Regions from separate parts of the Phycicoccus ginsengisoli genome, predicted to be linked through region 2. Evidence: riboswitches for the same ligand, from Rfam matches in the RefSeq annotation. Region 2 holds a riboswitch; the other holds the start of a gene.

Region 1 (3,391 bases), 110 kb from region 2:
GTCGCGGCCAGAACGGTTCCGCCCAACCAGACGAAACTGTCGAATGCGGGCGGGGCCATGTCGACTGCGATGAGCGCCGCTGCGACCAGAGCAGTCAGCGCAGCGACAAGCAAGGCCTCAGCCTTGGGGGACCTGGTGGACTCCACTGCGCCCCCTGGGTCGGATCTCCACTCGGATATGCCAACACTGCCGTCCCCGGACTGCGCGCGGGGCCAGAACACACTCATCCGCCGCCGTCAGTGCTGGCCAAACCGTTGCTGGGCAGCTTGACGCGAGATGTCCAGCGCAGCACCGATCACCGTCCAAGAGTCGCCGGCCGCACGGGCCGCGCGGACCGCCTCCCGCAGCTCCTGCTCGGCATGCACCAGCTGACTCCTGGCGGCGATGATGCGGCGAAAGGACGCGGCATCGCGGGCCGGGTGAGTCGATGGGTCAAGCTCGTCCAAACCGGTGTGGTCATGGTTGGTCTTCAGTGCCATGTCATTCACCTCATCTCAAATAGTCGAAGAACCTGGGCCGTAGCCGATCGCCGTGGATGATCTGGGTCGGCTCTCCGGCTGGCACAGCGACGAGCTCCAGCATCCGACCGTGTTGGTCCGGGCCGATCACTAGAAGACGGTCCTCGCCGCCGTACTCGTACTCGACCAGCCGGATGGCGTTGGTCCATTCATGTCTGATGTCGGCTTCGTCGATCCCGTGCTTCAGGGCGGACTCCGCCACCTCCATGGCGTCAAGGTTAGGTTGACGGGGGTGCCGCGTCAACCACGGCTTGACGCACCGAGATACCGCGATGCGTGGGCGAGCGGGGTGCTGTGGACCCCGGCCTGAGGTGTTCGTGCTGGTCAGAGAGCCGGCGATGGGACTCGAACCCACAACCCCCTGTTTACAAGACAGGTGCGCTACCGATTGCGCCACACCGGCGTGCCCGCCAGGCGGACGGCGACGATCGTACCGGCGGCACGGCATACCCACCGCACAGGCCGACGGGCCCGCGCGTGGTGCGCGGGCCCGTCGGAGTGGTCCGTCAGGGTCGACCCACCAGCGGTGGGTGACGGGTCAGTGGCTGTTGAGGTAGCTCTGCAGCGCCCGGACCGTCGCGCGGTCCAGCGAGTGGGACCCGTTGTGGCGGGCACCGATCTTGGTCTGCAGGGCGCCGACCGTCTTGGGGCCGATGACGCCGTCCGGGGTCGAGCCGACCTTGCGCTGCAGCGCTCGCACGTCCGACCGGGAGAGGGACCCGTCGACCGCGGCACCCACCCAGCGCTCGATCGCGGCGTTCGACTTCGGGCCGCGGATGCCGTCGACGGCCAGCTTGCCGGCCGGAGCGGCCTGTCGGGCGGGGGCCCTGCGCACGGTTGAGCGCGACACCGAGTCACCCGAGGACGTCGAGCCCGCACTGACCGCGCCGCCGTTGGAGCGGGTCAGGCCGGCCCGTGCACCGCAAGTGGGCCAGGCGCCCGGACCCTGCGAGGCGAGCACGCGCTGGGCGACGGTGATCTGGGCGCCCTTGCTGGCGAGGTCCGCGCGGGGCGCGTACCGGCCACCGCCGTAGGCGCTCCAGGTGCCGGACGAGAACTGCAGGCCGCCGTAGTAGCCGTTGCCGGTGTTGATGCTCCAGTTGCCGCCGCTCTCACAGGCGGCGACCCGGTCCCAGACCGTCCCCGCTGCGGAGGAGGAGGTGGCGGTGGCGATGCCGCCGGCGACGGTGGCGGCACCGGCGACGGCGACGCCCGCGACCCGGCGGCGGACCGGGTTGGGCTTACGGGCGGAGTGCTTGGGGGCATAGAACATGGGGGCGGGGGGTCCTTCCTGACCGGCGCCTTCGAGGTGAGCTGTCGGGTTCGGGCTGTCAGGTGCCCGGCCGGCCGGAGCCGGCTTCACCCCAAGGCCGCCGTCGGCGACCGAGGTGGTTCCCCCGCCCTCGTCTGCCCGGGCTGGTGCCCGGCGGGACACCCACCTGACGAGGTTCGGCGCGGTGGGTGTGCGGTTGCTGTGGGTATGCCGTGTGCAGTTGTGGCGTGAGCCGGGAGGCGCACTCGTCCAAGGTAGATAGGTCACGGGACGGTCACAAGCCCAGGTCGACATATCATCCGAACGGACGAGGACTTATCTGGACCTGGCGCGCCTTTTCTGGACAATTCGCCGGTCGAAGGGGGCCCCCAGGTAGTCACCGAGGACGGTGCCCGCGGCGATGGCCAGCAGCACCGCCATCGCCCCCAGCAACGTCGTCAGACCACCCTGCAGGGACAGCGTCCCCGAGTCCGGCCGCGACCCGTTGACCATCTCGTACAGCCCTCGGAAGATCGCCAGACCGGGCAGCAGCCCGTACGACGCCGGCACGACCAGGACCATCGCCGGGGCGCGCAGCCACTGGCCCCCGACCCGCCCGAGGGCGCCCAGCGCGGTCGCCGCGGCGCCGGCCGCCGCGAGCGGGCCGAGCCCGTCGACCCTGCTCACGAAGAGCGAGGCGACACCCGCCGCCGCACAGAGCAGCCCCGCGGGCACGACGAGGCCGCGACGGCTGCGCAGGGAGAGGGCTCCTGCCACGCCCACGACGAACGCACCGGCGACGGCCATGCCCACCGGGGCGGAGTACTGGCGGGTGGCGACGATGGAGGGGTTGACCAGGCGCAGGTCGAGGGCCTGCGTGACGGCCAGGGTCACGGAGAGCCCGGTGGCCACCCCGAGGATGATCCCGGCCGTGGTGAGGAAGACGCCGAACATGCGCCCCGCCCCGGTCACCGAGTAGCCGGAGATGGCGTCCTCGAAGGCCGACGCGACCGTCCGCCCTGGCAGCAGCACCGTGATGCCGCCGGCGACGATGTAGGCGAACTCGGTCGACGACACGGGCACCCATCCGGCGGCCCCGAGGCTGAACGCGCCCCAGGCGACGGCGGTCGCGAGGAACCCGCCGACCGCGCACTGGTAGAAGTCCGGCAGGCCCGCGCGCCCGAGCGAGCGCGCGGCATACCCGACGAGCAGCCCGGCAACGCCGGCGACCAGGGCGGCCATCGGCCCGGCCCCGAGCATCACCGCGATCGCGGCGGCCAGCACGCCGAGGGCGCCGCGCACAGCCCACCGCGGCCAGAACCGGGGCGCCCGGCGGATCTCGCGCAGCCTCGCGGCGGCGGCCTCGCGGTCGTAGCTGCCGGCGACGAGGTTCTCGACGAACTCGTGCACCGCGGCCAGCCGGGCGAAGTCGCGGGTCGACGACCGGACGACCCGCAGCATCGTCAGCGGCGCCCCCGACGGGGAGGTGCACTGGACGAGCAACGACTGCAGGGTGATGTCGACCTCGAGGTTGTCCAGGCCGGCCGCGGCTGCGACGGCCACCACGGACGCCTCGACCTGGGGCGCCCCTGCACCGCAGCGCAGCATCAGCTCGCCCACG
Region 2 (3,391 bases):
GGCCTGCTGCTCGCCTCCCTGGTCGCCGTCGTCGGCCTGGCCAAGGTCGAGTCGCCGGCGATCGAGTCCGGTGTCGCAGCGGCCGGCTTCCCGCAGTCGTTCGTCGGTGTCGTCATCGCGCTGCTCGTCCTGCTGCCGGAGACCCTCGCGGCGGTGCGGGCGGCCCGGCGCAACCAGATCCAGACCAGCCTCAACCTCGCGCTCGGTTCGGCCATGGCGAGCATCGGCCTGACCATCCCGGTCATCGCGGTGGCCTCCATCTGGCTCGAGGGCCCGCTCGTCCTGGGGCTCGGCTCGACGCAGATGGTGCTGCTGGCCCTGACCGTGGTGGTCAGCGTGCTCACGGTGGTGCCGGGCCGGGCGACGCGGCTGCAGGGCGGGGTGCACCTGGTGCTGCTCGCGGCGTTCGTGTTCCTCGCCATCAACCCCTGAGGCGCCCCTCCGGCGTACCGCATCCGGTGCGCCGCCGACGGCGCGAACTCACAGGGTGCGCCCGGGCGTCAGGCGCCCTGGCTCATGGCCTCCGACGACCCGTCGGTGGCAGCCGCGATGAGCTGGCCGATGACCTCGACGGAGTGCGCGCCGGAGAGCGCGACCTTGCGGTTGGCCATGAAGAACGGCACGCCGGTGATGCCGATCTCGGTGGCCGCCCGCTCGTCCTGACGCACGTGGTCGGCATACTCACGGCTCGCCAGCACCGCGGACAGGCGCCGGCCGTCCAGCCCTGCCTCGGCACCCAGCCGCTGCAGCGTCTCGATGTCGTCGATCTGCCGGCCCTCGGTGAAGTGGGCGCTGTAGAGCCGCTCGAGCACCGCGGCCTGCAGCGCATGGCCGCCCTGGGCGAGGCCGAGGGCGATGATGCGGTGGGCGTCGAAGGAGTTCGCGCGGCGCTGCTCGTCGACGTTGATCTCGATGCCGTCGGGGCGTCCCAGCATGGCCGGCCGCTCCGCCATCTCGCGAGCGCCGTCGAGGTCGGTGCCGTACCGCTCCGCGAGCCACGGGAGCACGAGCGTCCCGTCGCCCACCGGCGCACCCGGGTCGAGCTCGTACGCGTGGTAGGTCACCGTGACCTCCGCTGGGTGGGCACTCTCCGCCACCGCCTGCTCGAGCCGGCGCTTGCCGATGTAGCACCACGGGCAGACCACATCGGCCCAGACGTCGATCTCCACAGCAGTCATGGGTCCATGTAAGCATGCGCCCACGGCGAAGGCCCCGGCCGCGGGTGCGGTCGGGGCCCTCGCCGGGGGGCTCGGAAGCCTCAGGTCACGGGCGGCCGTAGGACACGTTGCCGGACCAGATGGCGCGCTTCTGCACGGTCTCGCCGCTGCGGGGGCTGTCCCACATCATGCCGCCGCCGGCGTAGATGCCGACGTGGTAGGCCGGCGAACCGAAGAACACGAGGTCGCCCGGCTGGGGGTTGGAGACCGGCGTCACGGCCTGGCGCTGGTCCTCCGCGGTGCGCGGCAGGGAGATGCCCACCTGGCGGAAGACGTACTGGGTGAAGCCGGAGCAGTCGAACCCGGTGGACGGGCTGGTGCCGCCGTACTTGTACGGCAGGCCCTGGTACTGCGCGGCGATCGCGAGGACGCCACCGGCCGCGGGCTTGAGGTTGGTGTAGCTCTTGGTCGCGAGCGGCGTGCGCACGGACGACCGGCTGGCGGCCTGCGTGTCAGTCGCACGAACCGGCACCGCTACGGGCTGCGGAGCGGGCTTCGGCTTGGGCTTTGCCGTGGCGGTGAAGCCGATGACGCCGAACGCGTCGGTGGCCTCGGGAGCAGCCACCTCGGGAGCCTTGACGGCGACCGGTGCGGCTGCAGCCGCCTGGTCGGGCGCCTTCGCGCTCGCGGCCGGCGCGGCCGAGGCGGGAAGGGCGAACGAGGCGACGAGACCTCCCGACGCCGCGATCACGGCGGAGGTCTTGACGGCCGGCTGCGCGGCGGTGGCCACGATGCCGGACAGCTCGGAGACGGGGTTGAAACGACCCGGCGCGCGATGACGGCCAGAAGTGGAAGAAGCCACAGGTAGAACCTCCAGCGCCTACGAGGTGAGCTGTCGGGTTCGGGTGGAGGTAGATCACCCGGCCCTCGTTCGCCCGACCTCACGGCCGTGCTCCCGAGGGCTTCACCCCAAGGACCGTCCGGAGACGGCCCACAAGTGGGTCCCCCGCTCCTGCCAAGCGGTTTTCGTTGCTGACCCGGGTGTGGTGGCAGGACTAGGCGTGTCCACTCCGGGCCGGATCCTCGGGGGGCTGAGGAACCGTGGGAAACCGTACACAACCCTCTCCCGAAAGTCACGCTCCGGTCACGGTCGGTCCAAGAAACTGCCACACGATGCCAACCGCAGGTCCCGAGGCGTGCTCAGCGGGCCCCCAGCAAGGCTCCGGACGACGTCCAGGCAGTGCTCAGATGAGCGCCCCGAAGACGTGCTGGGCCACGTCGTCGGGCAGGGACACGCCGGTGGACTCCGGGGCCCCCTCGCGGACCGCGACCACCCGCCCGTCCGCGCGGTGCACGCGGACCCGCTCCCCCGGCAGCAGCCGGGCCACGGTGAGCAGGCTGAGCGCCTCGTGGTCCACCTGGACGGGCTCGCCGATCCGCCGGACGAGGACGGTCTCGGGCTCGGGCCCCGCCAGCTCGGTGAGGGTGTGCAGGCCCGAGCGGAAGTCCTCGGTGGCCTCCGCCTCGCCGAGCTCCTCGAGGCCCGGGATCGGGTTGCCGTAGGGCGAGTCGTGGTGGTCCTTCAGCAGGGCGAGGATCTTGCGCTCCACCCGCTCGGACATGACGTGCTCCCACCGGCAGGCCTCGTCGTGGACGTACTCCCACTCCAGGCCGATGACGTCGATGAGCAGCCGCTCGGCGAGCCGGTGCTTGCGCATCACGCGCGTGGCCAGCTTGCGACCCTCCTCGGTGAGCTGGAGGTGCCGGTCGCCGGCGAGGGTGAGCAGGCCGTCGCGCTCCATCCGGGCGACGGTCTGCGACACGGTCGGCCCCGAGTGCGCGAGCCGCTCGGCGATGCGCGCCCGCAGCGGCGGGATGCCCTCTTCCTCGAGCTCGAAGATCGTCTTGAGGTACATCTCGGTGGTGTCGATCAGGTCCGTCACGGCCCCCAGCCTGCCACCTGCGGGCGTCACCGCGTCCGGGCGCCACCGCGGACGGGATCGAACCTGGCCACCCAGTACCCCAGCCACCCGGTCCCGAGCAGGGTCAGGCCCCCGATCCCCAGGCACGCGGCGGCCAGCCCCAGCTGGGCGGTGACGGCGCTGATGAGCAGCGGGGCGCCGCTGCCGCCGACGACCGACATGAACCGCCAGCCGCCGAGGAACTGCGAGCGCCCGACGCTGGGCGCCGTGTCGGCGCCGAGGGTCATGACGATGCCGGACCCGAGCCCGTTG

What was found. Region 2 has a riboswitch for cyclic di-AMP ahead of ACYVDO_RS10290 (C40 family peptidase). Riboswitches for the same ligand answer to the same signal wherever they lie in the genome.
Region 1: it holds a riboswitch for cyclic di-AMP, as region 2 does, so the genes downstream of both, ACYVDO_RS09825 (transglycosylase family protein) here and ACYVDO_RS10290 (C40 family peptidase) in region 2, are expected to answer to the same signal.

What each region holds. Positions count from the first base shown of each region.
Region 1 is NZ_BAAGYN010000005.1:89,164-92,554, reverse strand. Features, by position in the region: gene ACYVDO_RS09840 (hypothetical protein) at 237-479, opposite strand; gene ACYVDO_RS09835 (hypothetical protein) at 490-726, opposite strand; tRNA gene ACYVDO_RS09830 (tRNA-Thr) at 849-921, opposite strand; gene ACYVDO_RS09825 (transglycosylase family protein) at 1,057-1,791, opposite strand; cyclic di-AMP (ydaO/yuaA leader) riboswitch at 1,824-1,918, opposite strand; gene ACYVDO_RS09820 (threonine/serine exporter family protein) at 2,107-3,391, opposite strand, start outside.
Region 2 is NZ_BAAGYN010000005.1:195,842-199,232, reverse strand. Features, by position in the region: gene ACYVDO_RS10300 (calcium:cation antiporter) at 1-432, shown strand, start outside; gene ACYVDO_RS10295 (DsbA family oxidoreductase) at 501-1,178, opposite strand; gene ACYVDO_RS10290 (C40 family peptidase) at 1,264-2,019, opposite strand; cyclic di-AMP (ydaO/yuaA leader) riboswitch at 2,020-2,189, opposite strand; gene ACYVDO_RS10285 (metal-dependent transcriptional regulator) at 2,402-3,100, opposite strand; gene ACYVDO_RS10280 (MFS transporter) at 3,127-3,391, opposite strand, start outside.